3 regions of the Streptomyces sp. NPDC051567 genome follow, and region 2 is predicted to be linked to each of the others. Evidence: riboswitches for the same ligand, from Rfam matches in the RefSeq annotation. Region 2 holds a riboswitch; each other region holds the start of a gene.
The links. A riboswitch is a leader RNA that binds a small molecule or an ion and turns the genes downstream of it on or off. The one in region 2 is predicted to bind cobalamin.

Region 1 (10,081 bases), on a different contig from region 2:
GCCGACCGGCTGGCCGGGCAGTTCAGCGTGCGGGACCTGCTGGGCGACCCGGGGCGGCGGCTGCGGAGCGCGACGCCCGGGACCTTCACCGAGGAGATCGTCCGCCAGCAGCTGCGGTTCATGCGGAACAACTTCCCGCTGGCGCGGACCTGGGTGAAGTTCCACCCGGGCCGGGACATCGCGCGGGCCGCCGCCACGGCCTGGGCGGCGGGCGCGGACGCGGTCACGGTGGACGGCGCGGAGGGCGGCACCGGCTGGGCGCCCCGGGTCTTCCTGGAGGAGGTGGGGCTCCCGCTCGGGGAGTGCCTGCGCCGGATCGGCACCCCGGGCGGGGACCTGCTCGCCACGGGCCGGATCTGGGAGGGCGGACGGGCCGTACGGGTCCTGGCGCTGGGTGCGACGGCGGTGGGTCTGGGCCGGGCGGCCCTGCTCGCGGTCGACGAGGACCCTCGGGAGGGGCTGGTGCGGCTGGTGGAGGCCCTGGCGCTGGAGACCCGGCTGCTGGTCAGCGCGGTGGGCCAGTACCGGGCCGCCGACCTGTCCCCGCAGGACGTGTGGTCCCCGGACGCGCCGGCCGCCTCCCCGGCGGTCCCGGTCGGGGACCGGTCATGACGGGCCCCCCGGCCGACGAGGCTGATGTGTCCGGCGGGGCTGACAGGGCTGGTGTGTCCGGCGGGGCCGGCGGGGCGGCCGGACACCGCCGCGCCCTGCGGCCCGGCGCCCGCCGTCCCGCTCCCGGGGCTCCCGGCCGGCACGCCGCAGGGCCGGGGCGGCGGCCCGGCCTGGTCCGGGCCCGGTTCCGGCTCTCCGAACTCCCCGGGGTCACCGTGACGGCTCCGGCCGCCGGGGCCGTCCCGGGTCGCGGCGCCGCGGCCGGGGCCGCCGCGGCACGGGCGCTGGCCCAGGCCGGACTCGGCCACCTCGGCGGGCACCTGGTGCTGCGGACGTACGGCGCCGCTCCCCCGGCCCGCGCTCTGACGCGCGCCGCCCGGCGGGCCGTGGCCGCCGCGCTCGCGGGCGGTCCCGGCGCGGCCCTCCCCCACGGCCCCCGGCCGCACCACCACCCCCGCCCCCATCACCCCCGCCGCCCCTGACATCCCGGCAGCACCCACCACCTGACACCCGCCTCCCCACCACCCGCCACCCCGTCCTGCCTCGCAGAGAACAGGTGCACCATGGACACCTCCCAACAGCCCTCACTCGCGCCCTCACCCGCGCCCGCCACCGCCCCCGAACCGGCGTCGGCGCCCGCGCCGGTCCCGTGGGGCCGCGTCGGCTCCCTCGTCGGCGGCCAGGCCGCCGTCCAGTTCGGCAGCTTCGCCCTGCTCATCGCCATGAACTGGACCGCCGTCGAACTCGGCGGCACCGGGGCCGTGACCCTGCTGATGCTCGCCGCCACCGTGCCCCGGGCCCTGATGCTCATCTTCGGCGGGGCGGTGGCCGACACCCTGGGCCCGCGCTTCGTCCTGCTGCGCACCACCAGCGCCCGGGTCGTGCTGCTCGCCACCGGGGCCGTGGTCACCTCCACCACCCAGCAGCTGTGGCCCCTGGTGGTGATCGCGCTGATCGAGGGGGTCCTGCTCGGGCTGGCCGGACCGGCCTCCGGGGTGCTGCTCCCGATGTTCGCCCGGGGCGACCAGCTGGCCCGCGCCAACTCCCTCTACGCCATGGTGCTCCGCGTCGCCCCCATCCTCGGCGCCCCGGCCGGAGCCTTCCTGATCACCGTCGGGGAGCTGTGGCTGGCCATGGTGATCGGCGCGGTCACCGGCGCGATCTGGTTCGGCTGCCTGCTCCACGTCACGCACGGCTTCGTCCGGCCGCGGCGCGAGCCCGGGGTCTCCCTCGTCAAGCGCTCCGGCGACGGTTTCCGGCTGCTGGCCCGTCACCCGCGGCTGCGCTGGATGTTCATCGCCGCCCTCTCCCTGGACATGGCGTTCAGCTGGCCCGCCGAGGTGGCGCTGCCGCTGCTGGTCTCCCAGCGCGGCTGGGGCGTCGGCGCCGTCGGTGTGGTGCTGGCCGCGTTCAGCGTCGGCGCCCTCGGTTCCAGCGCCGTCGGCGCGGCCTTCGCCCACCGCATCCCCATGTTCGTCCGGCTGGTCGTGACCGGGGCCGGTCTCGCCGCGGGCATCCTGGTGATGGCCCTGATGCCGTCCGTGGTCTCGCTGACCGCCGTCGCCGCCGGGGTGGGCCTGCTGTCCGGGCTCAACGGTCCGGCCATCGTCACCCTGTACCAGCAGTCGGCCCCCGAGGCGCGGATGGGCGCCGCGATGTCCACCCTCTCCCTCGCCGGCATCGGCACCGCCCCCCTCTCCATCGCCGTCTTCAGCTCCCTCTCGCTGGCCTTCGGGGTGCAGACCACCTGGCTGCTCTGCGGCGCCATCGCCTTCGTCTCACCGCTGGCCGCAGTGATGGCCCTGCGCCAGCCCGTGAAGGCCGAAGAAGAGGAGACGGAGGAGACCGAGAGGACGGAGCGGACGGAGGAGACGAAGGAGACCGAAGAGGCGAAGGAGGCCGCCTCCGAGGAGTCCGAGCCGGTGGAACGCCCCGTCCCCGCGGCCGTGTGAGGAGCACCGATGACACTCGCCACCCAGCGGTTGCTGGTACCGGAGCGGCTGTCGGACCCCGGTCCGGCCGAGGCCGCGGTGGTGGCCGCGGGCCCGCAGCTGTGGCTCGTGGACACCACCGGCTACCGGGTCCACGCGGCCCGGCACGCCCCCGGCACCCTGGACGCCCAGGAACTCGCCCGCGCGGCCGAGTTCGTCCGGGCGGCCGACCGGGACGCGTACGTCTGCGCGCACGTGGCGCTGCGCCGGCTGCTCGGGGCGTACCTGGGCATGGCCCCGCGCGAGGTGACCGTGGAACGGGCGCCCTGCGCGCACTGCGACGAGCCGCACGGACGGCCCGTACTCCCCGGCGGCGCCCTGCACTTCTCGCTCTCGCACTGCACCGGGATCAGCCTGCTGGCCTTCGCGACGGCCCCGGTCGGCGTGGACGTGGAGGAGCTGGTGGCGCCGCACACCATCGCGGAGACGGCCGATGTGCTGCACCCGAGGGAGGCGGCCGAACTGGCGCTGCTGCCCGCCGGGGAGCGCTCACCCGCCTTCACCCGGGTGTGGACCCGCAAGGAGGCCTACCTGAAGGGGCTGGGCATCGGACTCTCGGAGAACCCGGCGGCCGAGTACGTGGGTTCGGGCCCGGTCCCGGCCCGGCTGCCGGGGTGGTCGCTGACGGACGTACGGGTTCCGGAGGGACACCGCGCGGCGGTGGCGCTCCGGGACGGGTGACGCCCGTACGGGGCCGGGGCGCGAAGGTCCGGCCCCGGTCGCGCGGGCGGGCCGCGCGCATCCGGCCCCTATGATGACCGCGCACAGACAACTTCACAGACAACTTCATGCGTGCACGACCGGGGGAAGCCGATGGGAATCCGGCGCTGACCTGCAACCGTGTGCGGCCGTCCCTCGGGCGGGCCGCGAGCCGGAACACCCGACGTGCCACGCCGCAGCACTTCCCTGTCACGGACTACAGCGCGAAGAAAGGCACCCTTCCCATGCGCAGCACGCTCGTCCGCCGTACCGCCGTCACCGCCGCCGCCCTCGGCCTGGCCCTGACCGCCGCCTCCCCGGCCGTCGCCCGCACCACGGCGCCCCGCACCAACAGCCCGGTCCTGGTGCAGCTCGACGTCCAGGGCCCGGAGGGCAGGCTGTTCCAGGGCCTGGTGATCACCAAGGGCCACGAGGTGACCACCGCCTCCGGTGGCACCCACGCCTGCGACGGCACCAACGGCGGCCGGTACCCGTCCCCGGTCGCCACCCCGACGGCCGCCCTCGACGACGCGGCCCGTCAGCGCCACTTCACCTGGGACGGCACCTGGTACCCGTCCTTCGACGACTTCTCCGTGGACACGGTCAAGAACGTCTCCGGCGGCGCCTCCGCCTACTGGAACATCTCCGTGAACGGCGTCTCGATCCCGGTCGGCGGCTGCCAGTTCAAGATAAAGACGGGCGATCAGATCTCCTTCACCTGGACGACGTTCTAAGTACGGCGGTGTCGGCTACCATCCCACTCCACCGCTCCCTCGCCCCGCCGCTCCCGGGGCGGCGGGGCATGGTCCGCCGGCCCCTTCCCGCTGCCCACCGAGGACTCTCCTTGATCAGACTCGACGACGTCAGCGTCCGGTACGGCGACACCGCCCGGACGGTCCTGCGGAACGTGGACCTGACCATCGGGGAGGGGGAGTTCTGTCTGGTGTCCGGGGTGACGGGGGCCGGGAAGTCGACCCTGCTGGGCGTGGTCGACGGGCTGGTCCCGCACTACACCGGCGGCACGCTGTTCGGCCGGGTCACGGTCTGCGGCAAGGACACCGCGGGGCGCGGGGCGCGGGAACTGGCCGCGCTGGTGGGCGTGGTGGGCCAGGACCCGGCCGACGGTTTCGTCACCGACACCGTCGGGGACGAACTGGACTACGCGGCGGGGCAGTCGGCGGCGGACCCGGCACCGGCGGGCAGGGCGGCCGGGGAGGTCCTGGAGCTGCTGGGCCTGGCCGGGCTGCGCCACCGGACGCTGTGCGGGCTCTCCGACGGTGAGCAGCAGCGGGTGGCGATCGGCGCGGCGCTGGCCGCGCGCCCCCGGGTCCTGGTGCTCGACGAGCCGACCTCCGCGCTGGACCCGGTGGCGGCCGAGGAGGTCATGGCGGCCGTGGCCCGGCTGGCCCGCGACACCGGGGTGAGCGTGCTCCTGGCGGAGCACCGGCTGGAGCGGGTGGCGCAGTACGCGGACCGGATGCTGCACCTGCCCGGGGACGGCTCGGTGGTGTCGGGGCGGCCGGCCGAGGTGCTGCGCACCTCGGTGGTGGCGCCGCCCGTGGTGGAGCTGGGCCGGCTGGTGGGCTGGGAGCCGTTGCCCCTGTCGGTGGGCGAGGCGCGGCGGGCGGCCGCGCCGCTGCGCGCCCGGCTGGCCGGACGGACGGCCCCGCCCGCGCGGCGGACACCACCGGCGGGCACGGCCACGACCGATGGCGGGACCGCTGCCGGGACCGATGGCGGTGCCGGTATCAGCACCGGCGGCACCACCACCGGTGTCCTGGTCCCGCGCGCGGGCGAGGTCACCGTGCTGATGGGCCGCAGCGGCTGCGGGAAGTCCTCGCTGCTGCGGGGGCTGGCGGGTACGGGCCCGCGGGGGCAGGCGGGCCGCCCGTACCTGGGCTCGGTGGGGCAGGAGCTGTCCCGGGCCGACCGGACGGCGGACGCGGGGGCCCGCCCGGCCCGGGAGATCCTGGACCGGCTGGCGCCCGGGATCGCGGACCGCGCCTGTCCACTGGAGCTGTCGGAGGGCCAGCGGCTCTCGCTGGCCCTGGCGGTCCGGCTGACCGAGGCCCCCGGCATGCTGCTGCTGGACGAGCCGACGCGCGGCCTGGACTACCGGGCCAAGGCCGAACTCGCCTGCCTGATCGGCGAGTTGGCGGCCACGGGCCGGACGGTGGCCGTCTCCACGCACGACGCGGAGTTCGCGGCGCGGGCGGCGGACCGGGTGGCCGTGCTGTCGGACGGCCTGATCGTCACGGACGGCCCGGCCGCCGACGTCCTGGCCTCCTCGGCCGATTTCGCCCCGCAGGTCGCCCGCGTCCTCGCCCCCCTGCCCTGCCTCACGGCGGGCCAGGCGGCGGCGCTGCTAGGACCGTGAGGCGGCCGGAACGGGAAGGGGCGGGGGCGGCGACGGCGGGGCCACCGGGGTGAGCGAGGCGTACTCCAGCGGCGCGGACGGGTCGATCGTCATCTCCAGCGGCGCCGGTTCGGCGCCCGCGCGCACCAGCAGGTCCCCGATGGCGGCGATCATCGCCCCGTTGTCGGTGCACAGCGTCATCGGCGGCACCCGCAGCTCGATCCCGGCGGAGGCGCACCGCCGCTCGGCGAGCGCCCGGACCCGGGAGTTGGCGGCCACGCCGCCGACCACCACCAGGGTCTTCACCCCGTGGGCCGTGCAGGCCGCGACCGCTTTGCGCGTCAGTACGTCGGCCACCGCCTCCTGGAGCGAGGCCGCGCCGTCGGCGACGGGCGGCTCCTCGCCGCGCAGCCGGTACCCCTCGGCCCAGCGGGCGGCGGCCGTCTTGAGCCCCGAGAAGGAGAAGGACCAGGCGTACGGGTCGTCCGCGCCGCGCCCGCCGGTCAGCGGGCGGGGGAAGGAGACGGCCTTCGGGTTGCCGTCCCGGGCGGCCCGGTCGATGGCGGGCCCGCCGGGGTAGGGCAGGCCGAGGACCCGGGCCACCTTGTCGAAGCATTCGCCGGCCGCGTCGTCCAGGGTGTCCCCGAGGTGCAGGATCGGGTCGCGCGCGAGGTCCTGGACGAGCAGCAGCGAGGTGTGTCCGCCGGAGACGATCAGGACCATGCAGGGCTCGGGCAGCGGCCCGTGCTCCAGGGTGTCGGCGGCGACGTGGCCGGCCAGGTGGTGGACCCCGTAGAGCGGCAGGCCCAGGGAGTAGGCGAGGGTCTTGGCCCCGGCCAGGCCCACCTGGAGTGCGCCGGAGAGGCCGGGGCCGGTGGTGACGGCGACCGCGTCGAGCTGGGACATCCGCAGACCGGCCTGGTCGAGGGCGCGGCGGACGACCGGGTTGAAGGCGTGCAGGTGCGCGCGGGCCGCGATCTCGGGGACGACCCCGCCGAAGCGGGCGTGCTCGTCCATGCTCGACGCGACCACGTGCGCGAGGAGTTTCCCGTCGCGCACGATGCCCGCGCCGGTCTCGTCGCAGGACGACTCGATGCCGAGCACCACCGGAGACCTCACCACAGCACCCTCAACCCTTACGGACATCCTTGTTGCGAACGATTCGCAACAAGCGTACTCGTCGTGCGGCGGCCCCTTTCCCGGGCGGCGGGGCGGGGCGTGACGGTGCGGGGCGCGGGGCCGTGAACATGACTGAACACGACCGAACACGGCTGTGAGCACGGACACAGCACGGCGGCGGAACCGGGCGCGACCCGCCCGCATCGAACGAAGAGTCGGACGCGTCAGCGGGGCGGGGAGTCTCACCATGTTCACCAGGAACCACGGACGGGCCCTGCGGATGTCCCTGTTCCTCTGTCTCCTGTGCGCGCTGCTCGTCGTCGGCGCCGGGTACCTGTGGGGCGCGCGCGGCATGGCGGACCGGCTCGCGGAGGGTGATCCCGTACGGGGCAGCTACCAGCAGGACCCCGAACGCGCCGACCGGACGGCGTCCACCGTGCTCGACGGGATGGCCCGGGAGGTCCCGGAGCCGCCGGTGGACGGCAGCGCCTTCGGCGACAGCGACCCGCTGGTGAACTGGCGCTCCGCCGGGTGGCAGCCCTCCGACCCGCTGGAGGCCCGGCCCACCGCCGCCGAGCCCGCGATCGGCGCGCTCTTCTCCCCCGGCCCCGACGGCGACCCCGACCACCACTGCTCGGCCGGTGTCGTCGACTCGCCCCACGGCGCCCTCGTCGTCACCGCCGCCCACTGCGTCCACCGGGGCGGCTTCCGCACCAACCTCGCCTTCGCCCCGGGATACCAGGACGGTGTGGCGCCGTACGGGATCTGGGTGCCCACGCGGATCGACGTCGACCCCCGCTGGAGCGAGGACCAGGACCCCGACCACGACCTCGCCTTCCTCCGGATGCGGCGTCCGGGCCATCCCGGCCAGCGGCTGGAGGACGTCACCGGGGCGCGGGCGATCCGCTTCGGGCCCCGGGCGCCGCTGCCCGCGCGGCTGGTGGGGTACCCGAACGACGCCGAGCAGCCGCTGGAGTGCCGTACGACCGCCCGCGCGGCCGGACCCGCGCAGTTGCGCCTGGACTGCGCGGGCGTCCCCGAGGGCACCAGCGGCGGCCCGGTGCTGACCGAGGAGCACGTCCTGATCGGGGTGATCGGCGGCCGTGACGGGGGCGGCGACGACCTGACCTCGTACAGCAGCTACTTCGGCGACCGCGCCCGCACCCTGTACGAACGCGCCGCCGCCTCCTCCTGAGGCGTGTCCTCCCGGACCCGGCTCACCTCACGTACGCGGGCGGTCCGTGGTGGGCCGGGGGTGCGAAGCAGCGGCTGGAACAGGCCGGCCGGGAGTCGTAGCGGGTGGTTCCGGGGGTGGGCGGGCCGAGGGCGGACAGCCAGGCGGGGGCCTTGGAGGTGCGGCCGGTGGCGTCGACCACGAGGCCCGCCGTCAGCCGTTCGCCGCCGTGGAGTTCCACCCCGGTCACCGGGCGGCTGCCCGGTCCGGGGACGGGGCCGGTGGCCCGGCAGCCGGAGCGGACGCGGATGCGCCCGTTCCGTAAGACCCGTTGCCGCACCGTCCGGTCGATCAGTTCCCGGCCGCCGAGCAGCACTTCGGCGCCGGGCACGGGCAGTTCGTCCCGCTCCATCAGGGTCACCCGCGCGAACCGTTCGGCGAGCACGCGCGCCGCCAGGAGTCCGGCGAGCCCTGCCCCGAGGACCACCGCGTGGTCGTGGGCGTCCGGGCGGTCGGGGGCTTCTGGGTGGTTGTCCACATCGTCGTTCATGACGTGAGTCTCCGGCGGGCGCGTCCGCCCGGTCAGCCCCGGTCCGGGGGCTGACCGAAGCGCCCGGGGGGCGGGCGGAAGCTCCCGGGGGCGCCCGCGCGTACCGGGTGTGGCGACCGCGCCGCCCTGCGGCGACAGCGCTCCGGCCCGGCCGGGGAGGGCCGGGCCGGGCCGGGCCGGAGCGGGTCACGGGGTGCCGGTCACGGAGCACCGGTCACGGGGTGTTCGGTCAGGCCGGTGCCGGGCGTGCTGCTCCGGTCAGTGGGACGCTGTGGGGGCCAGGGCCGCGCCACTGGTCGTGCAGGTGTGGGGGGCCCAGTACCAGGTGCTGATGATGGGGTCGTAGCCCGGGTTGTCGTTCTTGGCGATGTAGTGGCGGCCGTCGGTGTACTTGACGACGGTCCCGGCCGTGTACCAGGTGCCGGCGGCCCAGTTGGGCGCGGCGGAGCAGGTGTTGCCGCTGCCGCCGCTGCGGACGAACTTCCAGGTGATGCCGTTGACAACGCCGAGGTCGGTCGGGGCCAGCTTCTGGAAGGCGGTCTGGCTGAGGTCGATGTGCTCCGGGCCGCAGGACGGACACTTGTCCTTGACGGGCACGGTGATGGTCCGGCCGTTGTAGCTGACCTCCACGGAGATGCCCCCGCAGAGTTCGTCGTTGTTGGGGTTGGCCGAGGTCCACCAGGTGTGGGAGACGGCGACCAGGTCCTCGACGGCGGCGTTGATCGGGGTCCCGCAGGCACCGAAGCCCGCGTCGTTGTAGTAGGTCATCTTGCCGGTGCGGATCTGGCCTATGGGTATCGCCGCGAACGCGGTCCCCGCGCCGAGCACGGCGAACAGCACCGCCCCGAGCAGTCCTGCCGCCCAACGGCCGATGTTCTTACGGGTCTTCACTTTTCCTCCTGCGGAGCACCGCCGGACCCCACGGGGCACCCGGCGAACGAACGGATGGAGCTGATGGAACGAATGGAGCAGGTGGAGCAGGTGGAGCAGGTGGAGCAGGTGGAGCGGGTGGAGCGGGTGGAGCCGCCACCGGTCCCGCCTGCGACTTCCCGCGACAACTCCGTTAAACCGTCGGACATCTGACGGAATGCCATCACCGAGCGGATCGACGCCGATACTGCCCGGGGCCGGTCAACAGCGCGTCAACGCGGTCGCGTTCACACACGGGCGGAGCGAGTAATTCCGCCTTCCCGGCGAGTGCCGGAAGCAATGGCGGAGCACATATCCGCGAAAGGGCCGCACCCGGCGGAAGAGACGGCCACCGTCGATATCCGGACGGCCGCCGGGAGTTCACGACCACCCGCCGGCGGCGCTCCGCCCCACCCCCGACACACCTTCGAAACGCTCCCGGCCAGCGGTTTCAGGTACTTCCCCCGCCCCACCGCACCCCTGCGGACGGGGTCGCGAAAAGGGATTGCCCCCGGCGGGAATCAGCGGCCCATTTTCCGGCGGGGGACGATACCGCGCCAAAGTCATGATCGGCCGAAGTTCTCATCAACAAATGGTCAACAACCATGCAAGACTGAGTAACTTGGATCAAGGAAAGGACGTAGAAGCGTGAATCAGGACGGTCCCTTCCT
Region 2 (10,081 bases):
ATCGCTCCGCTGTAGGCGACGAGCACGCCGATGACGAGGGAGGTGAGGACGAAGACGACGGCGCGGAAACGCCCGGTGTCCAGGCCCAGGGTCCGGGCCCCCTCCTCCCCGGCGAGGAGCAGGTCGAGCGGCCGGGCGAGGGCGAGGAGCAGCCCCGTACCGGCGAGCAGCACGACGGAGGGCAGGGCCAGTTCGCCCCAGCGGGCCCCGCCGAGACCGCCGAGGGTCCAGAAGAGGACGGTGCGGATCTGGTCGGGGTGGGCGGCGAGCACCAGGACCAGACTGGTCAGGGCGGACAGGATGTACTGGACGGCGACCCCGGCGAGGATCAGCCGGCCGGTGGTCATGGTGCCGCCGCGCCGGGCCATGGCATAGACGGCGACGAGGGCGAACGCCGATCCGGCGAACGCGGCGAACGGCACGCCCATCCCGCCGAGCAGCCCGGCGGCCCCCGCCGCCCCGGCCCCGGCCCCGGCTGCCGTGCCCGAGCCGAAGACGATCACCAGGACGGCTCCCGTCGAGGCCCCGGAGGAGGCACCGAGCAGGAAGGGGTCCGCGAGCGGGTTGCGGACGAGGGCCTGCAGCACGGTGCCCGCGACGGCGAGCCCGGCGCCGACGACCGCCCCGAGGAGGACGCGTGGCATGCGCACGTCCCACACGATGGAGGCGAAGGCACCGGTCGGCCGGTCGCCCGTCAGCCCACCGAGGACGATGTCGAGCACCTGGCCGGGGGTGATCCGTACGGCCCCCAGGGCCAGGCCGGCGACGGCGGAGGCGACGAGCGCCGCGGCGAGCAGGACGAGGACGGCCGGTGTGCGGTGGTGCCGCCTCACGTGGCGGCGGGGTGGAGCTGGCCGCCCAGGGACTCGACGGCGTCGGCGACGCGCACTCCCAGGACGGCCGAGGACAGCGGCAGGACGACGAACCGCTGGTTCCTGATCGCGGGAACCTGGGCGAGGGCCGGGTCGTTCAACAGGCGCTGCTTCTTGGCTTCGACGGTGGTGCCGCCGTAGTCGTAGATGAGGACGATCTCGGGGGCCCGCTCGATGACCTTCTCCCACGACACGTCACCGAAGGTGTCCTGGAGGTCGGCGAAGACGTTCGTCCCGCCCGCCAGCGAGACGATCTCGTTGCCGATGCCGGTGCCGCCGGAGGTGGAGGCGGACGCCTCGCCGGAGTCGTAGACGAAGACGGACGGCCGGGGCTTGTCCTTGACCCGGGCGGCCACGGCGTCGATCCGGCGCTGCTCCTCCCCGATGAGCTTCTCGCCGCGCTCGGGCACGCCGAAGGTCCGCGCGACCTCGGTGATCTCGGTCTTGAGCTGGTCGAGGCCGACTCGGCCCCCGGTGCAGTACTCCACGTTGAGCCGGGAGTTGATGCCGGACTTGGCGAGACCTTCGCGGTCGCGGCCCTGTGCCTTGTCGAAGGCGCTGGAGTAGCCCCCGTACACGAAGTCCGGGTCGGCGCCGAGCAGGATCTCCTTGGAGGGGTACTCCTTGGCCAGCACCTTGATCTTGTCGTAGGCGGGCCGGTAGGCGGGCAGCACGGCGTCGTCGAGGTAGGCGGAGCCGACGATCCGGTCCTCCAGGCCGAGGGCCAGCAGGATCTCGGTGGCGTGCTGGTTCATGGTGACGGCGCGCCGGGGCGGGGCCTGGTAGGTGCTGCTCACACCGCAGTTGGTGACGGTGTACGGGAACCCGGGTGCGGCGCTCGCTCCCGCGGCCGTGCCGGACGGGGCGGGTGAGGCGACGCAGGCGGCCAGGGGTATGAGGAGCGCGGCGGGGACGAGCGCGCGCAGGGCGGCGCGGGAACGCGACATGGCGTGGCCTCTCCGGGGAGTCCACGTCCCCGGTCGAAGGGAAGGGGCGGTGCGTCAGTGTCTGACTCCCGGTTCCCGCGAGGGTGTACCGGTCACAGTGGCGGGACCGCACCGGAATCGCACCGGTTTCCTGTCCTGCACCGCCTGGGTTGACGCGGTCAGTCTGCCAGATGTCCGCACGTCACCGGCCTGCGGCCGGGTCGGTGCCCGCCGGGGCCGCCGTGGTCGTCGCCGTCGGGGCCGCCGCGGGGTCCGGCCGGGTCCACCGGAGTCCCGGGTTCCGTCGAGCCGTCCCCGGACCGCCCACTTGACCATCGTGGTCCAGACCAATAGTTTCCGTTCGCACGGCGAACGCGCTCCCGTGTGTTCCTCCCGCGTCCGCGGAGGGATCTGCCCTGCGCCGCCGCGCGCGCGAAACGCACCGCACGGCCGACGAGTTGACGCCCCTCGCCGACCGCGGCCCGCGCGGCCACCGACCGGCGCCGCCGGGCCGCGGAAGACGACCCGGCCCGGCGGCGTCCTCCACGTACGCGCCGCGCGGCGGGTGCCACGTGCGGTACCCGCCGCGCGGACGGAAGCCGACGGACCCCGTGGAGGGAACCCGACGACGGGGGCGGGATCACGGCACGGCCGGGGAGCGGTGGGAGACCTTGCGGGGTGCTCCGGTGTCCGTGCGAGAGTGCCCCATGACCTCGGACCTCGCCTCGGACCTCCCCTCGGGCTTCCCCCCGGACCCTGCCTCGAAGACGGCCGCCCGGGCGGCCCGGACCGCCCCGGTCACCGCGGCCGTCGCGGGTACGTGGCGGCTCGGCGACCTGACCGTCAACCGGATCGGCCTCGGCACGATGCGGCTGACCCGTCGCGCCGACGGTTCGCCCAGCGACCGCGAGCGGATGACGGGCCTGCTGCGCCGGGCCGTCGAGCGGGGCGTGAACCACATCGACACCGCCGCGTTCTACTTCTCCGCCCTCCGCTCCGCCAACGAACTGATCAACCGGGCCCTCGCCCCGTACGCCGACGAGCTCGTCATCACCACCAAGGTCGGGCCGGGACGCGACCCAGCCGGGGAGTGGTGGTGGGCCGGGCCGGGGCAGTTGCGGGGGCAGGTGGAGGAGAACCTGCGCCAGTTGGGCCGGGACCACCTGGACGTCGTCAACCTGCGCGTCCCGCGCCGGGAGACGACCGGTTCGGTCGCCGAGCACTTCGGGGCGCTGGCCGAACTCCGCGCGGCCGGACTGATCCGGCACCTGGGAATCTCCAACGCCCGGCCCGACCACCTCGCCGAGGCCCTGGCCATCGCGCCCGTGGTGTGCGTGCAGAACCCTTACGGGATCGGTTCCCCGGCCGAGGACCACGCCTTCGTGGACGCGTGCGCGCGGCAGCGGATCGCCTTCGTCCCCTTCTACGCCATCGCGGGCGCGGGCGAGGACGCGGGCGTGGTCGCGCCGGACGGGGCACGGGTGCGGGCCGTGGCCGAGGCCCACGGGGTGTCGACGGCGCAGGTGCGCCTCGCGTGGACGCTGAGCCGGGGACCGCACGTCCTGGCGATCCCGGGCACCGGGAACCCGGACCACCTGGACGAGAACATCGCCGCCGGTGCGCTACGGCTGTCGGCGCGGGAGATCGCCCTGCTGGGCAGCACGGCCGGGGAGGCGGCGGCCCCGTAGCGCGTGGCCGCGCCGGCGGACCCCGGCCGCCCCCCGGCTTCCCTCCGGCCGGCCGGTCGTCCGTCCGGCCGTCACCGCCGGGGCCGGGCGGGCCCCGGGTCGGGCGCCCGGAACGCGGCGTCGAGTTCGCGGGCGAGGCGCAGGTGGGGGTGGCCCGGTTCGAGGAACGGCGTGGCCTCGGCGAGGACACGGGCCGCCAGCGCGCCGGCTTCCGCGCGCCGTCCCCCGGCGGCCAGGGCCCGGGCCCGTTCCAGCCGGGTGTGGACGACGTGCGGGTGGTCGGGGCCGAGGACCCGGGTCCGGTCGGCCACCAGAGCGGCCCAGGCCCGTTCGGCCTCGGCGGCCCGGCCCGTGCGCGCCACGAGGGCGGCCCGGCTGCCACGGACCGCCAGGGTGTGCGGGTCGTCGGGGCCGAGCGCGCGTTCGGTGTCCGCGAGCAGCCCGGCCAACTGCCGCTCCAGCTCCGTGGAGTCGGCGGGGTCCGCGGGCCGGAACCAGAGCAGGCCGCGCCGGACGGCCAGGCTCTGCGGGTGGGACGGGCCCTGGAGGCGGAGCCGGTCGCTCAGCAGCGCCTCCAGTTGCCGGGCGGCCGACCGGCGGTCGCCCGCCTGGCCGGTGAAGTACGCCAACTGGTGGCGGGCGGCGAGGGTGTCGGGGTGGCCGGGTCCCAGCGCGGCCACGGCATCGGCCGCCAGGGCGGTGAACCGGGCGGCGGCGGCCCGGGCGCTGCCCGCCTCACCGGTGAAGAAGGCGAGGTGGTGGCGGGCGGCGAGGGTGTCGGGGTGGTGGGGGCCGAGCCGGACCTCGCGCCGCCGGGCGATCCCGGCGAGGTCGGCGGCGGCCCGGCGCGGGTGTCCGGCGTCGCCGACCGCGACGGCCAGCGGCAGTTCCGCGCCGGTCAGGCCGGAGCGCCGGGCCCGGGCGAGGGCCTCGGCGGCGCGGGCCAGCCGCCCTTCCCGGTGGGCGGCGAGCCCCATCTCGTAGGCGTCCTCGGGGTCCGTCCGGGCCAGCAGGGACCGCCACAGGTGGTCGGGAACCGGGGCGAGGCCCGGCGCGTTGAGCAAGTGACCGAGGGCGGTGTACCCGCAGGCACGGTCCCCGGTCAGCAGCCCCGGCCGGGCGTACGCCGCCGCGCACGCCCAGTCCATCGCCTCCGCGAAGGGTTCCGGGCGCAGCTCCGCGCCACCGCGCCCGGACAGGTAGCGCGGGTGGAGTTCGCCCAGCCACTCGCGGCGGACCGGGCGGCGCAGCCCCGCCCGGCGGCAGTCCACGGCCGCGGCGACCACGGCCGCGCCGCGCGGGTGCGTGCCCGGGGCCCAGCCGCTCTCCCAGGCGGCCAGCGACCGGGGCCCCTCGGCGAGGAGTTCGGCGATTCCGGACCGGGTGCCGGACCGGGTGCCGGAGCGCAGGGCCCTGGCGATCCTCGGGTCCTCCCGGTGGGCCTCGGCCCGGCGGCGTTCCTCCGGTGACCAGCGCCGGGCGAGGTGGACGACGGCCGCGCGCCGGAGCAGGTCGCGCTGGGCCCGCCAGACGTCCCCGTCGGAGCCGGTGAGCCGGCTGCCCTCACGGGCGGTGTAACGGCGGTACTCCTCGGCGCGCATGGTGGCGACCACGACGGCGGCGCGCGCCCCGGCCAGCCGGGCCTCCGTCAGGCCGTCCGCGCCGAGGTGTTCCTCCAGGTCGTCCAGCCACAGGACGGCGCGCCGCCGCCGCGCGGCGGCCCGTACCGCCCCGGGCAGGGCGGCCCGGGTCAGCGGGTGGACGAAGGCGTGCCGGGGGTGGAGGGCACGGGTCACCTCGTAGGCGAGCCGGGTGCGGCCCGCGCCGGGCTCCCCCACGACCAGGACGAACCGGGAGCCCCCGGTCAGGGCCGCGCGGAGCCGGGGTGCGGCGTCCCGTTCGATGTACGCGGGTGGCGGGTCCGGGCCCTCGGCCGGGCCGGGACCGTGCGTCTGCCCGAGCACCGGAATCCGCCCGTCCGGGGTGCGCAGCAGTCCGTCGTCCGGCCGTGCGCGCCGGAGCCGTCCGGCCACGGTCCCGGCCGGTGCGCACAGCCCCGCGGCGGTCACGAGCACGGCGGTCACGAGCAGGACGGTCACGAGCAGGGCGACGCCCACGCCCACCGCCCCGGCCACGCCCACCGCCGTGCCGATCTCGGTGGCCTCGACCCCGCAGGCCCACAGGGCGGCCGACAGCAGTGCGCCGGTCACCGGTCCGGGCGCCAGTGGCCCCCTGGTCCGGCCCCGCGCACGGCGGGATTCCCGCAAGAGCAACGTCGCCATGCCGCCCCCAACACGCCCCGGAGTGGCCCCCCATTGTCACCCCGCGCGCCCGTACGGGCACCCCTGCGGAACCGGACAGACCCGGAGCGCGCCGGGCCCCGCGCCGGCCGCTGGGGAGAGCGGTGCGGCCGGGTGTCGCGGCGGGTCCCCGCACCGCCTTCCGGATCATCGTTCTTCGGAAAGTGTTTTCGGATAAGTGTTATCGGGGGCGCCCTCGACGGTCTCCCAGGTATCGGGCATCATCGGCCGCCGGTACGAACAGGGATCATCACATGAGTACTCAGCACACCGCAGCTCTGGTGGCAGCGGCCCGCGCGGGCGACCCCCGCGCACAGGACGAACTCGTCGGCGCCCACCTGCCGCTCGTCTACAACATCGTCGGGCGGGCCCTGAACGGCTCCTGCGACGTGGACGACGTGGTGCAGGAGACGATGCTGCGGGCACTCGACGGGCTGGGCGGTCTGCGCGCGGACGAGAGTTTCCGGTCCTGGCTGGTGGCGATCGCGATGAACCGGATACGGGCGCACCGGCAGCCCCGGTGGGACGGCTCCGGCGTCGCTCCGGAGGGGGCGCGGGACGTCGCCGACCCGGGCGCCGACTTCGTCGACCTGACCGTCATCCGCCTGGGCCTGGCCGGGCAGCGGCGCGAGACGGCCCGCGCCACGCGCTGGCTGGACCCCGACGACCGGGCGCTGCTGTCGCTGTGGTGGCTGGAGTGCACCGGGGAGCTGACCCGGGCGGAGACGGCGGCGGCGCTGGAGCTGTCGCCGCAGCACACCGCGGTGCGGGTGCAGCGGATGAAGGCCCGGCTGGACGCGGCGCGGGTGGTGGAACGGGCCCTGGACGCGCGGCCGCCGTGCGGGGAGCTGCGGGCGCTGACGGCGGGCTGGGACGGCGGCCCCTCGGTCCTGTGGCGCAAGCGGATCGCCCGGCACGCGCGGGAGTGCGTACGGTGCTCCGGGCTGTGGAGCGCTCTGGTCCCGGCGGAGGGGCTGCTGGCCGGGCTGGCCCTGGTGCCCGTCTCGGCGGCCCTGCCGGCGGGGGCGCGGACGGCGGCGGCGGCCGGTCCCGCCCCCACGGGCGCGGCCTCGGCGGGCGGCCCGGCGGGCGGGGCCGCCGGGCCCGCGTCGGCCGGATTCACCGGCGGGAGCCCGGCCTTCGCCGACGGGGCCGCGGCGCGGGCGGCGGCTCCCGCCGGGCCCGGTCCGGGGCGGGCCGCGCTCCGGCGCGCGGGCGGGGAGCGGGCCGGGGGGCCGGGGGTGGGCGGCCGGGGCGCGTCGCGCAGGCGGCGGCGCGCCCGGCGCCGGGTGATCGGCGGCGCGGTCGTCGCGGTGTGCGCCGTGGGGGGCGGCCTGTTCCACCTCGGCGCGCTCCCCGGTTCCGGGGGCCCCGGGACGGGTGGCGCGGTGGCGGCCTCGCCGCTGGGAGCGCTCTCGGCGACGCGCTCCACGGGGAATCGCCCCTCGCCGTCCCCTTCTTCCCCGGCCTCGCCGTCCGCCCCGTCGTCCGTACCGGCCTCCGCGTCCGTACCGGCTTCCGCCCCGCCCGGCCCGTCCACCCCGGGCAAGGCCACCGCGGGTCCCGGTACGGGTACGGGTGCTCCGCGGAAGCAGGCGGCCTCCCCGGCGCCGCGTGCTTCCCCGCCCGCCGCGCGGTCCGTCCCGCAGGGTGCGGCGGGCCAGGTCCTGGCCCTGGTCAACGCCGAGCGGGCGGCGGGCGGATGCGGCCCGCTCAAGGAGGACTCGCGGCTGCGTGCAGCGGCCCAGGGACATTCCGAGGACATGGCGCGGCGGGACTTCTTCTCGCACACCTCTCCCGACGGCACGGACCCCGGCCGGCGCACGACCGACGCCGGGTACCGCTGGTCGGCGTACGGGGAGAACATAGCGAAGGGGCAGCGGACCGCCGAGCAGGTCATGGACGCCTGGATGAAGAGCCCCGGCCACCGCGCGAACATCCTCAACTGCGCCTTCGAGGACCTCGGCGTGGGCATGCACACGGGTGCGGGCGGCCCCTGGTGGACGCAGAACTTCGGGGCGCGGGGGTAGCCGGGGGGCGGCCGGGCTCCCGCCGGGCCCGCGCGCCCGGTCGCGCCGCTGGTTCATTGTCCGGGCAGGATGGAGACTGGAACGGAACGGGCAGATCACAGCGGGCGGAACGGCGGGACGGCGGCGGCATGACGCGCAGAGCGAAGAAGGAACTCCGGCCGCACCAGCGCGAAGCCGTCGACGCCGTCGTGCGGGCGCTGGAGCTGCCCGCCGGGGGCCGGGTGCCCGGGAGCGGGCTGCGCACCCAGGTGATCATGGCGACGGGGTCCGGGAAGTCCCTGGTCGCCGTGGCCTCGGCCGAAGAACTGCGGGCCGGGCGGGTGCTGGTGCTGGTGCCCTCGCTGGACCTGCTGACGCAGACCGTCACGGCCTGGCGGGAGGGCGGCCGGGCCGGCCGGTACCTCGCCGTGTGCTCGTTGCGCGGTACGGACGCGGGCGTGCCCACCACCACCGATCCGGCCGAGCTGGCCGACTGGGCCGGGGCGGCGGAGCGGGTGACGGTGTTCGCCACGTACGCCTCGCTGGGGCTGGGCACCGTCGAGGAAGCGCACCGGGCGGGGCTGCCGGGCTGGGACCTGGTCGTGGTCGACGAGGCGCACCGCACGTCCGGGCGGATCGGCAAGCCCTGGGCCGTGGTGCACGACAACACCCGGGTGCCCTCGCTCCGGCGGCTGTACCTGACGGCGACGCCCCGGGTCTGGCAGGACGGCGAGGAGGGTGAGGAGGGCGGTCCGCGGCGGGGCGGGCTGGTGGCGTCGATGGAGGACGACCCGCGGGGGCCGTTCGGGGCGCGCTGCTACACGCTGTCCCTGTCCGAGGCCATCGACCGGGGGATCTGCGCCCCGTACCGGGTGGTGTGCGTGGACGTCACCGACCCGGGGTTCCGGGCGGCCGTACTACTGGGTCCGGACGGGCGTTCGGACGCGGTGCGCGGGGCCCGGCTCGCGGCCCTGCAGACGGCGCTGGTGAAGGCCGCCGCAGACCAGGGTTTCCGGCGGACCCTGGTCTTCCACCAGCTGACCCGGGAGGCCGAGGCGTTCGCCGCCGGGCTGCCCGCGGTGGCGGCGCGGCTGCGGCTGACCAGCCGGAGTCCGCTGCCCGTGTACCCGCGCACCGTCTGGGCGGACTGGCTCTGCGGGCAGCACCCGGCGGCCCACCGGCGGCGGGTGCTGGACGCGTTCGCCTCCGCCCGGGTGGCCGAGAACGCCTTCCTCGGCAGTGTCCGGGTGCTGGGCGAGGGGGTGGACACCAAGGAGTGCGACTCCGTCTACTGGGCCGACGTACGGGGCTCCATGCCCGACCTGGTGCAGGCGGTCGGGCGGGCGCTGCGCATCCGGCCCGGGGAGGGCAAGGTGGCCTCTCTGGTGGTGCCGGTGCTGCTGGGGCCGGGTGAGACCCCGGAGACGATGCTGACCTCGCGGGCGTACGGGGACCTGGCGCGGCTGCTGGAGGCGTTGCGGGCGCACGACACCCGCCTGGTCGAGGCCCTGGCCCAGCCGCAGGCGCCGGGAGGTCCGTCCGGGGCAGGGGCCCCGGGTGCGCGGGGCGGCGCCGAGGCGCTGCTCAGCTTCTCCACGCCCAGGGACCCGGCGCTGCTGGCGGCCTTCGTGCGGCTGCGGGTGCTGCACCCGGAGCGCGAGCACTGGCGGCGCGGGGTGGAGGCGGCGCGGATCTACGCGGCCACGGCCGGGGACCTGAGGGTGCCGTTCGCCTACCGGGTGCCCGGGGCCGCGGCGGCGGACGGCCCGGTGGACGGCGGTGCGGAAGGCGCGGCGGACGGCGGTGCGGCGGACGAAGGCGCGGGCGGCGGTGCGGGGTGGCCGCCCGGGCCGGCCCGGTTCCCGCTCGGCCAGTGGATCGCGGACGTGCGGCGCACCCACCGCCGGGGCGCCCTCGGCCAGGAGCGGACGGCGCAGCTGGAGGCGCTCGGCATGGTCTGGAGCCACTTCGACGTGGCCTTCGAGGAGGGGCTCGCGGCGGCCCGTGGCTGGGCGGCGGCCCACGGTCACCTGCTGCCGCCGGTGGATGCCACCTGGCACGGCGCGCCGGTCGGGGTGTGGGTGAAGAACCAGCGGGCCGCGGCCCGCCGCGAGGGTCCGGGGGCGCTGCCGGAGGAGCGCCGGCTGGCACTGGAGGAGATCGACCCGGCCTGGTGCCCGGCCTGGAGCATCGCCTGGCAGCGGGCCTTCCACCTGACCCGGCTGCGGCTGGACGCGGGCGGCACTCTCCCGCTCGGGCCCGGCGGGGCGGTGGTGCAGGGCGAGG
Region 3 (10,081 bases), on a different contig from region 2:
GCCCGCACCGCGCCGCTTCGCCGGGCAGCCCGTCGAGATCGGCCACGGCCCGCGCGACCGCCCCCGGGTCGCCCTCACCTTCCACGGCAACGGGGACCCCGCCACCGCCCGGTCGGTGCTGGCCGAGGCCGAGAAGGCGGGCGCGCGGGTCACCGTACTGGCCATCGGGACCTGGCTCGACACCCACCCGGAGCTGGCCCGCCGGGTCCTCGACGGCGGCCACGAGCTCGGCAACCACACCCAGCACCACCTGGCGCTCAACGACCTGCCCGAGGCGCAGGCGTACGCCGAGATCACCGGCTGCGCCCAGCGGCTCAAGCGGCTCACCGGCTCCATCGGCACCTGGTTCCGGCCCTCCCAGACGCAGTACGCCACCCCGCTCGTCCAGGAACTGGCCGGGCGGGCGGGCTACCCGCACGTCCTCTCGTACGACGTGGACTCCCTCGACTTCACCTCGCCCGGCGCCGCGGCCGTCCTCCGCAACGTCACCGGGACGATCCGCGACGGATCGGTGGTGAGCCTGCACTTCGGCTACGCGGACACGGTCGCCGCGATGCCGCCCCTCCTCGAAGAACTCACGCGCCGCAAGCTGCGCGCGGTGACCACCACGGAGCTGCTGACCCCATGACGACCACCCGCCTTCCCCGGAAGGCCAGCGTGCTGCTGGCCGGTCTGGTCCTCGCCGCCCTGGCCGGCTGCGGATCGGCCGACAAGGGGCCCGCCGAGGCCCTCGGCTCCAAGGCCCCCGCCAAGGCCGTCCCGGCGGCCCCGCCGGGCCTGCCCGGAATGCCCCCGCTCCTCGACCCCCACGACGTGTACGCGGCCGACCGGCCGAACCAGCTCTCCCCGGTGGTCAAGAACTTCCCGTCCCGCGTCTACGTGCCGAACACCAGCTCCAACACGGTGTCCGTCATCGACCCGGCCACCTACAAGGTCATCGAGACCATCCCGGTCGGCAACCAGCCCCAGCACGTCGTCCCCTCCTGGGACATGAAGACCCTCTGGGTCAACAACAACCGGGGCCACACGCTCACCCCCATCGACCCGGCCACCGGCAAGGCCGGGGAACCCGTCGAGGTGCACGACCCGTACAACCTGTACTTCACGCCCAACGGCAAGTACGCGATCGTCATGGCCTCGATGGACAAGGAACTGGTCTTCCGCGACCCGCACACCATGAACCGGGTCAAGACCGTCCCCGTCAGCTGCTTCGGCGTCAACCACGCGGACTTCTCCGCCGACGGCCGGTACTTCATCGTGAGCTGCGAGTTCTCCGGCGAGCTGCTCAAGGTCGACACCGAGAAGATGGAGGTCGTCGGCCAGCAGGAACTGCCGTTCGAGGGCGCGATGCCGCAGGACGTCAAGGTCTCCCCGGACGGGAAGACCTTCTACGTCGCGGACATGATGGCCCACGGCATGTGGGTGCTCAACGGCGACCGGTTCGACACCCCCACCCTGCTGCTCACCGGCAAGGGCTGCCACGGCCTCTACGTCAGCCGCGACTCCAAGGAGATGTACGTCTCCAACCGGGGCGAGGGCAGCGTCTCCGTCTTCGACTTCAAGGCGAACCGCCTCACCAAGAAGTGGGAGCTGCCGGAAGGCGGCAGCCCCGACATGGGCGGGGTCTCCGCCGACGGCAAGGTGCTGTGGCTGTCGGGCCGCTACAACTCCGAGGTCTACGCGATCGACACCAGGTCGGGCGAGGAACTGGCCCGCATCCCGGTGGGCGACGGCCCGCACGGACTCGCCGTCTACCCGCAGCCCGGCCGCTACTCGCTCGGCCACACCGGCATCTTCCGCTGAACCCCGGCCGCTGAACCACGGCCGCGCGGTGTCCCGGGCCGCGCGGTGTCCCGGGGCCGCGCGGTGTCCCGGGATCATGGAGAACTCCCGGGACACCGCCCGGCCGTAAGGATCGCGTAGGGACCCGCAGGAGGGGCGGGAGGGACCGGCCGTTACCCTGAGCCGGTCAGCAAGCACCAAGAAGGGGTGGACCCAGTGGCGGACATCGATAACGCACGGACGACGTTCGGCAACTTCGACAAGAACGGCGACGGCTTCGTCACGGCCGACGAGTTCCGGGCGGCCATGGCCGCCATGGGCGACGGGTTCGTCACCGGCCCGGTCGCGGACGCCGTGATCGCCTCCAAGGACGCCAACGGCGACGGCCTGCTGAGCTTCGACGAGTTCTGGTCCTCCGTCAACAAGTAGCCCGCCCACGCCCCGCGCACGCCCTCCGCCCCCTGCCGGGCCGGAGGGCGCTGTCACGTCCGGGAACCCCGGCTCCGGGACCTCACTCCGGGACCCCGGCTGCGGGACCTCGCTCCGGAGCCGCCGGGACTTCCAGCACTTCCGGGACCTCGTCGAGCGCCTCCTCCAGCCAGCGCAGCCAGAACGTCTCCAGACCGATCCCCCCGTGCAGGACGAGCCGGCGCAGCCGGTCCTCCTCGGAGTCCCGGCCCGGCGGGAAGTCCTTCGCCTCGATCGCCTCGTACATCGCCAACTGCCCGCGGTGCAGCTCCAGATGGCGCCGCAACTCCCCGGCCAGGCCCTGCGCCCCCACCACCCCGGCCGCCCGGACCCGCAGCAGCAGGGGGTCCCGGATCGGCTTCGGGTCCTGGCTCCCGGCGACCCACCGCGCCAGCTCCGCACTGCCCTCCGGGAGCACCTCGTACTCCTTGCGCCGCCCCCGGACCGGGACCTGGCCGGGCAGCGCCCGGATCAGCCCGGCCTCCTCCAGCCGGCCCAGCTCGCGGTAGATCTGCTGGTGCGTCGCGGACCAGAAGTACCCGATCGACTTGTCGAACCGCCGGGTCAGCTCCAGCCCGGACGAGGGCTTTTCGAGGAGGGCGGTGAGGATGGCGTGCGGGAGCGACATGGCGCCATCCTAGGTTTGCGACCGCCCGGAGCGCCGGACCGGACCTGGCCCCGCGCCCGGACCGGCCCCGCGCCCCGGTCAGCCCCGGACCGGCCCCGGCTCCCAGGCGGCCAGCGCCTCGGGCACGCGCGGGCCCGGGGCGTCGGCGGCGAGCAGGCCCCGGGCGCGCAGGAACGCCGTCACCGCCGGGGACCACGCCTGGCGCAGCCCCGCCGAGGCCAGCAGCTCCGGGTCCGACAGCAGGGCCGGGGCCGGGCCCAGCCGGATGCCCGCCGGGGTGAGGACCGCCGCGTCGTCCGCCCACCGGACCGCCAGGTCCACGTCGTGCGTGGCCATCACCACCGTCGTCCCCCGCGCACGCAGACCCGCCAGGACGTCCAGCAGCCGCTCCTGCCCGTCCGGGTCCAGCCCGGCCGTCGGCTCGTCCAGGATCAGCACGCGCGGAGCCATCGCCACCGCGCCCGCGATCGCCGCGCGCTTGCGCTGGCCGTACGAGAGGAGGTGGGTCGGGCGGTCCCGCAGCGCCGTGATGTCCAGCGCGGCCAGCGCGTCACCGACCCGGGCCCGGACCTCCCCGGGCGCCAGCCCCAGGTTCATCGGCCCGAAGGAGACGTCCTGCTCCACCGAGGCCGCGAAGAGCTGGTCGTCCGGGTCCTGCACGACGAGCTGCACCGCCGTCCGCAGCCGGGTCAGACCGGCCCGGTCGTACGTCACCCGCACGCCGTCGAGCAGCAGCGCCCCGGAGCCCGGCCGCAGCCCCCCGCTCAGCAGCCGCATCAGCGTGGTCTTGCCACTGCCGTTGCGGCCCAGCAGGACCAGCGCCCGCTGCGGCGCGATCCCGAAATCCACGCCGGAGAGGACCTCGGGCCCGTCCTCGTACGCGTACCCCGCCCCCACCAGCTCCACCGACGGCCTCACAGGTACAGCTCCTTCAGGACGAGGGTCACGGTGACCAGGGAGATCAGCAGGGCGGCGGTCCCGGCCAGGAACCGCCAGGACAGCGCCGCCTGGGGGACGAGCACCCGCAGCGTGCCGTCGTAGCCGCGCCCGGCCAGGCCCTCCTGGAGCCGCGCCGCGCGGTCGAAGGCCCGGACGAAGGCGGTCGCGGCGAGCCCGGCCAGCGAACGCCACACCGCCGCCCGGCCCCTCTGGCCCAGCCGGGCCGCCTGGGCGCGGTGGACCTGGGCGAGGGAGTCGAGCAGCAGGAACCCGATCCGGTACATGACCAGGGCCACGTCCACCACCGGGGCCGGGACCCCGGCCCGCACCAGCCGGGGCAGCACGTCCGAGACGGGGGTGGTGAAGGCGAACAGCAGCAGGCCGAGCGAGGCCGACGAGGTGCGCAGCAGCAGCTCCGCCGCGCGGAGCGGACCGTCCGGGGCCGGTGAGACCGGCCCCGACGGGCCGCCCACCGCGAACAGCAGCGGCACCGCCCCCGTGACACAGAAGCCGAGCGGGATACGGAAGGCCCGCCACAGCTGCCGCCCGGCCACCTCGGCCGGGCCGAGGAGCAGGGCGAGCGTGGCGACGGCGACCAGCGGCCCGCCGGGCCAGGGCGGCAGGCAGACGGCCGTGACCGTCAGCCCGAGCCCCAGCAGCGCCTTCTCCAGCGGGTGGCGGTGGCGCCAGCGGCTGCTGTGCGCCGCCACGTCGATGGGCAGCACCGGCTACGGCTCCACCCGGGTGACGGGCCCCGGCGGCGGGCCGGGGTCCGGGCCGGGGGACGGCGCGGGGGCGGGGCCGGGGCCCGGTGCGGGGCCCCGGTCCGCGGCCTCCGGCCCGTCCGGCCGGTCCCCCCGGGCGGCGGCCGTCGCGGCGGCGGCGCCCTGGCGGCGGCCCGTACGGACCCCGAAGTAGTACGCGAGCAGGCCCGCGCCGAGCGCCGCCTGGAGGGCGAAGAGCGCGGACTCGACCTCCCCGGACGGAGGTTCGTACAGCGGGGTGAACCACGGCTCGTAGTCCGGGTCCAGTTCGGTGATGGCCGCCTCGGCCTGGGCGTCGGCGCCCGCGAACGGCTCCTCCTTGCCCTCGCCCATCCCCAGCGCGAGGGGGAGCACGGCCAGCGCCGCCACCAGGAGCAGCAGCAGAGTGTTGATCTTCGCGTGCCGGCTCATCGCCATCGTCCTCGTCCTCGTCCTCGTCCCCGCCCCTGTCCCTGGCCCTGTCCCTGCCTTCGTCCTCCGGCTCGTCACAGCGCCGCCTCCGGCCGGTTTCCGGGCGCGGCCTTGCCCCGGGTGAGCCGGGCGACGCCCAGCCGGACCAGGTCCGAGCGGCTCGACCGCATCAGCAGCCGCATCACGAGGACCGTCAGCAGCCCCTCGCTGACCGCGAGCGGGATCTGGGTGACGGCGAAGATCCCGCCGAACTTCGCGAGCGCGCCCGCGAAGCCGGTACCCGGGTCCGGGAAGGCCGCCGCGAGCTGGACGCTGGTGACGCAGTAGGTGACCAGGTCGGCGAAGAAGGCGCCGAAGAAGACGGTCACCATCAGCGGCGCCCCGGCCCTGCGCAGCAGCCGGTAGACCCCGTACCCCGCCCAGGGCCCGGCGATCGCCATCGAGAAGACGTTGGCGCCCAGCGTGGTCAGCCCGCCGTGGGCCAGCAGCAGCGCCTGGAAGAGCAGGGTGATCGTGCCGAGCACCGCCATGATCGGCGGACGGAAGAGGATGGCGCCGAGCCCGGTGCCGGTGGGGTGCGAGCAACTGCCCGTCACCGAAGGGATCTTCAGGGCGGACAGGACGAAAGTGAACGCTCCGGACGCCCCGAGCAGCAGCGTGCTCTCGGGATGCTCCTTCACCTCGCGGGTGAGGGCGCGGACCCCGTGGACGACGAAGGGAGCGGACGCGGCGCCCCAGGCGACCGCGTGCAAAGGGGGTAGGAACCCCTCGGCTATATGCATGAGTGGGGGAGACCTCTCCAGCACCTCGTGGATGGACGACGCGCCCTGGCCGGTCTCCTGGCTCACGGGTACTGATGCCCTGGCTCCGCCTTCCCGGGCCCGTGCGGTTCCCCGCGTGGTCCCAGTGGCTTCCCGCAGGAGTGGAGCCGGACTTCCCGATCACAGTGGCGAGGGCCGCACCGGTTTCCCACCGGTTTCCCGAACACCAAGGCCCGCTGACCTTAGTCCCGCCGCCGACGCCCCACAACCCGTCCGGGCAGCCCACCTGCGGTCCGTTCCCGCCGACGGCCACGGGAGCCCCCCCCTCGGACCCGGAGCGCCCCTTCGGACCCGGAGCGCCGCCGGGGCGGACAGTACGAGGCCCGCCGGACCGCTTCCCGCGAAGCGGCCCGCCGGGCCTCGTGTCCGTCCCCGCCTCCGCCGACGCGGGCGGGGCCGTGTCTACGTCAGCACTCGATGACGTTGACCGCGAGGCCGCCGCGGGCCGTCTCCTTGTACTTGACCTTCATGTCCGCGCCCGTCTCCTTCATGGTCTTGATGACCTTGTCGAGGGAGACCTTGTGGCTGCCGTCGCCGCGCAGCGCCATCCTGGCCGCCGTGACGGCCTTGACCGCCGCCATGCCGTTGCGCTCGATGCACGGGATCTGGACCAGGCCGCCGACCGGGTCGCAGGTCAGGCCCAGGTTGTGCTCCATGCCGATCTCGGCCGCGTTCTCGACCTGCTCCGGGGTGCCGCCCATGACCTCGGCGAGGGCGCCCGCCGCCATGGAGCAGGCGGAGCCCACCTCGCCCTGGCAGCCGACCTCGGCGCCCGAGATCGAGGCGTTCTCCTTGAAGAGCATGCCGATCGCGCCCGCCGCCAGGAGGAAGCGGACCACGCCGTCCTCGTCGGCGCCCGGCACGAAGTTCATGTAGTAGTGCAGGACGGCCGGCAGGACGCCCGCCGCGCCGTTGGTGGGGGCGGTCACGACCCGGCCGCCCGCCGCGTTCTCCTCGTTGACCGCCATCGCGTAGATCGTCGCCCACTCGCTGCGGTGCAGCAGCGGGTCGCCCTCGGCGCGCAGCTGGCGCGCCGTGGAGGCGGCCCGGCGCTTGACCCGCAGACCGCCCGGGAGGATGCCCTCGCGGGACATGCCGCGCGCGACGCAGGACTGCATGACGCGCCAGATCTCCAGCAGGCCCTCGCGGATCTCGTCCTCGGTGCGCCAGGTCTTCTCGTTCTCCAGCATCAGGGAGGAGATCGACAGGCCGGTCTCGTTCGCCAGGCGGAGCATCTCGTCACCGGAGCGGAAGGGGTACTTCAGCACGGTGTCGTCGAGCTTGATCCGGTCCTCGCCGACCGCGTCCTCGTCCACGACGAAGCCGCCGCCGACCGAGTAGTACGTCTTCTCCAGCAGCGGGGTGCCCGCCGTGTCGTAGGCGAAGAGGGTCATGCCGTTGGCGTGGTACGGCAGGGAGCGGCGGCGGTGCAGGATCAGCTGGTTCGGCTCGTCGAAGGCGATCTCGTGGCCCTCGCCTATCTCGGTGCCCAGCAGCCGCAGCCGGCCCGTCCGGCGGATGCGCTCGACCTCGGCGTCGGCGGTCTCCACGTCGACCGTGCGCGGGGAGTGGCCCTCCAGGCCCAGCAGCACCGCCTTGGGGGTGCCGTGGCCGTGGCCGGTCGCGCCGAGCGAGCCGAAGAGTTCGGCCCGTACGGACGCGGTCTGTGCGAGGACGCCGTCCTTCTTCAGCCGGGTCACGAACATCCGTGCCGCGCGCATCGGACCGACCGTGTGGGAGGAGGACGGGCCGATGCCGATGGAGAAGAGGTCGAAGACGGAGATGGCCACTGGCGGACTCCCTTGTCTGCTCGTGGGGTGGACGGGGCAGGATAGGTCGATTGTTCGGTTTTTGTCCGACAGGCGAGACTAACCCGTGAGGAAGGAGCCGGGCGCGAGCCCGTACGGGACGGCGCCGGAGCGGGGCTGTGGCCCCGGAGGAGGGGCGGGCGGACGAGGCCCCTGGGGTTCCTGGGGCTTCTATGGCGGCGCGGGGCCGCCCGGTACCGGCGACCGGACCGGCTCGGCCAGGTCCGGCCAGGTCCGGCCGGGTCCTGACGGCTGCCGTACGGGCTGCCGTACGGGCTGCCGTACGGCAGCCGGACCCTGGCCTGGCCGGACCCGTTCCGGCCGGGAGGACGGCGGACATCGGACGTCGGACGTCGGACGGCGGTCGTCCGCCGACGGGCCCCGGGGCACCCTGCGGCCCCGGCCGCGGGAAGCCCCGGTCACGCGAAGGGCCCGGTCCCTCCTCGCGGACAGGACCGGGCCCTCCGGCCGCCGCTCCCGGGCCGGACCGGGAACGGCCCGGCCCGGGAGCGGCGCTACGGTCAGAGCGTCGGGTACAGCGGGAACTTCGCGGCGAGGGCCGAGACGCGCGCCGTCAGGTCGGCGGCGTCGAAGGCGGGCTTCAGCGCGGACGCGATGATCTCCGCGACCTCGGTGAAGTCCTCGGCGCCGAAGCCGCGGGTGGCCAGCGCCGGCGTGCCGATCCGCAGGCCCGAGGTGACCATCGGGGGGCGCGGGTCGTTCGGGATCGCGTTCCGGTTGACCGTGATGCCGATCCCGTGGAGGCGGTCCTCGGCCTGCTGGCCGTCCAGCTCGGAGTCGCGCAGGTCGACCAGGACCAGGTGCACGTCCGTGCCGCCGGAGAGGACGGAGACGCCCACCTCGGTGACGTCCGGCTGGATCAGGCGCTCGGCGATGATCTTCGCGCCCTCCAGGGTGCGCACCTGGCGCTCCTTGAAGTCCTCCGATGCCGCGATCTTGAAGGAGACGGCCTTGGCCGCGATCACGTGCTCCAGCGGGCCGCCCTGCTGGCCCGGGAAGACCGCCGAGTTGATCTTCTTGGCCAGCTCCTGCGTCGACAGGATCACGCCACCGCGCGGACCGCCGAGGGTCTTGTGCGTGGTGGTGGTGACGACGTGGGCGTGCGGCACCGGGTTCGGGTGCAGCCCGGCCGCGACCAGACCGGCGAAGTGCGCCATGTCGACCATCAGGTACGCGCCGACCTCGTCCGCGATCCGGCGGAAGGCGGCGAAGTCGAGCTGGCGCGGGTAGGCGGACCAGCCGGCGACGATCAGCTGCGGCTTGGACTCCTTGGCCAGGCGCTCGACCTCGGCCATGTCGACCTGGCCGGTCCCGTCCACGTGGTACGGGACCACGTTGTAGAGCTTGCCGGAGAAGTTGATCTTCATGCCGTGGGTCAGGTGACCGCCGTGGGCCAGGTTCAGGCCCATGATCGTGTCGCCCGGCTTCAGCAGCGCGAACATCGCGGCGGCGTTGGCCTGCGCGCCCGAGTGCGGCTGGACGTTCGCGGCCTCGGCGCCGAACAGCGCCTTGACGCGGTCGATCGCGATCTGCTCGACCACGTCCACGTGCTCGCAGCCACCGTAGTAGCGGCGGCCCGGGTAGCCCTCGGCGTACTTGTTGGTCAGGACCGAGCCCTGGGCCTCCATGACGGCGACCGGAGCGAAGTTCTCCGACGCGATCATTTCCAGGGTCGACTGCTGGCGTACGAGCTCGGCGTCGACGGCGGCGGCGACGTCGGGGTCGAGCTCGTGGAGCGGGGTGTTCAGCACGGACATCAAGATCCCCTGGGGTGTCAGTTGTCGGAGTGGGTCAGCGCGGCGTACTCCTCGGCGGAGAGCAGGTCGGCCGGCTCCTCCGAGACGCGCACCTTGAACAGCCAGCCACCCGCGAACGGCGCGGTGTTCACGAGAGCGGGGTCGTCCACGACGTCCTGGTTGGCCTCGACGACCTCACCGGTGACGGGGGAGTACAGGTCGCTGACCGACTTGGTCGACTCCAGCTCGCCGCAGGTCTCGCCCGCGGTCACGGTGTCGCCCACCTCGGGGAGCTGGGCGTAGACGACGTCACCGAGCGCGTTGGCCGCGAACTCCGTGATGCCGACCGTCGAGACGCCGTCCTCGGCGACCGACAGCCACTCGTGCTCCTTGCTGTAACGCAGCTGCTGGGGGTTGCTCATGACCTGATTCTCCTGGATGCGGGGGAGTGGATACGAATGTGGTCTCGGGTGCTGAGACGGTGGCGCGACACACCCGGGCGCCGCCGCGCGGACGGCCGGGACGGCGCCGCGGGGACGCCGGTCCGGCCGCCCTGACGGCGGGGCCGGGCGCGGGGTACTACTTCTGCCGCTTGTAGAACGGCAGGGCCACGACCTCGTACGGCTCATGCGTACCGCGGATGTCGACACCGACGCCGGAGGTGCCGGGCGCGGCGTGCGCCGCGTCCACGTACGCCATCGCG

Region 1: it holds a riboswitch for cobalamin, as region 2 does, so the genes downstream of both, ACIA5F_RS24065 (DUF4430 domain-containing protein) here and ACIA5F_RS06455 (ABC transporter substrate-binding protein) in region 2, are expected to answer to the same signal.
Region 3: it holds a riboswitch for cobalamin, as region 2 does, so the genes downstream of both, ACIA5F_RS16885 (energy-coupling factor ABC transporter permease) here and ACIA5F_RS06455 (ABC transporter substrate-binding protein) in region 2, are expected to answer to the same signal.

The regions. Positions count from the first base shown of each region.
Region 1 is NZ_JBITDK010000025.1:49,363-59,443, reverse strand. It holds gene ACIA5F_RS24085 (glutamate synthase-related protein) at 1-612, shown strand, start outside; gene ACIA5F_RS24080 (hypothetical protein) at 609-1,094, shown strand; gene ACIA5F_RS24075 (MFS transporter) at 1,176-2,564, shown strand; gene ACIA5F_RS24070 (4'-phosphopantetheinyl transferase family protein) at 2,574-3,284, shown strand; cobalamin riboswitch at 3,371-3,506, shown strand; gene ACIA5F_RS24065 (DUF4430 domain-containing protein) at 3,548-4,036, shown strand; gene ACIA5F_RS24060 (ATP-binding cassette domain-containing protein) at 4,147-5,679, shown strand; gene tsaD (tRNA (adenosine(37)-N6)-threonylcarbamoyltransferase complex transferase subunit TsaD) at 5,668-6,777, opposite strand; gene ACIA5F_RS24050 (trypsin-like serine peptidase) at 7,025-7,972, shown strand; gene ACIA5F_RS24045 (hypothetical protein) at 7,995-8,501, opposite strand; gene ACIA5F_RS24040 (cysteine/serine endopeptidase inhibitor) at 8,760-9,392, opposite strand; gene ACIA5F_RS24035 (hypothetical protein) at 9,456-9,584, shown strand; gene ACIA5F_RS24030 (AfsR/SARP family transcriptional regulator) at 10,059-10,081, shown strand, end outside.
Region 2 is NZ_JBITDK010000004.1:103,726-113,806, forward strand. It holds gene ACIA5F_RS06450 (FecCD family ABC transporter permease) at 1-833, opposite strand, end outside; gene ACIA5F_RS06455 (ABC transporter substrate-binding protein) at 830-1,819, opposite strand; cobalamin riboswitch at 1,855-1,991, opposite strand; gene ACIA5F_RS06460 (aldo/keto reductase) at 2,506-3,486, shown strand; gene ACIA5F_RS06465 (tetratricopeptide repeat protein) at 3,558-5,696, opposite strand; gene ACIA5F_RS06470 (sigma-70 family RNA polymerase sigma factor) at 6,041-7,816, shown strand; gene ACIA5F_RS06475 (Helicase associated domain protein) at 7,945-10,081, shown strand, end outside.
Region 3 is NZ_JBITDK010000013.1:89,091-99,171, reverse strand. It holds gene ACIA5F_RS16920 (polysaccharide deacetylase family protein) at 1-628, shown strand, start outside; gene ACIA5F_RS16915 (YncE family protein) at 625-1,803, shown strand; gene ACIA5F_RS16910 (EF-hand domain-containing protein) at 1,999-2,211, shown strand; gene ACIA5F_RS16905 (PadR family transcriptional regulator) at 2,294-2,878, opposite strand; gene ACIA5F_RS16900 (ATP-binding cassette domain-containing protein) at 2,957-3,796, opposite strand; gene cbiQ (cobalt ECF transporter T component CbiQ) at 3,793-4,542, opposite strand; gene ACIA5F_RS16890 (energy-coupling factor ABC transporter substrate-binding protein) at 4,546-4,992, opposite strand; gene ACIA5F_RS16885 (energy-coupling factor ABC transporter permease) at 5,067-5,774, opposite strand; cobalamin riboswitch at 5,804-5,999, opposite strand; gene ACIA5F_RS16880 (L-serine ammonia-lyase) at 6,221-7,603, opposite strand; gene glyA (serine hydroxymethyltransferase) at 8,143-9,399, opposite strand; gene gcvH (glycine cleavage system protein GcvH) at 9,417-9,800, opposite strand; gene gcvT (glycine cleavage system aminomethyltransferase GcvT) at 9,958-10,081, opposite strand, start outside.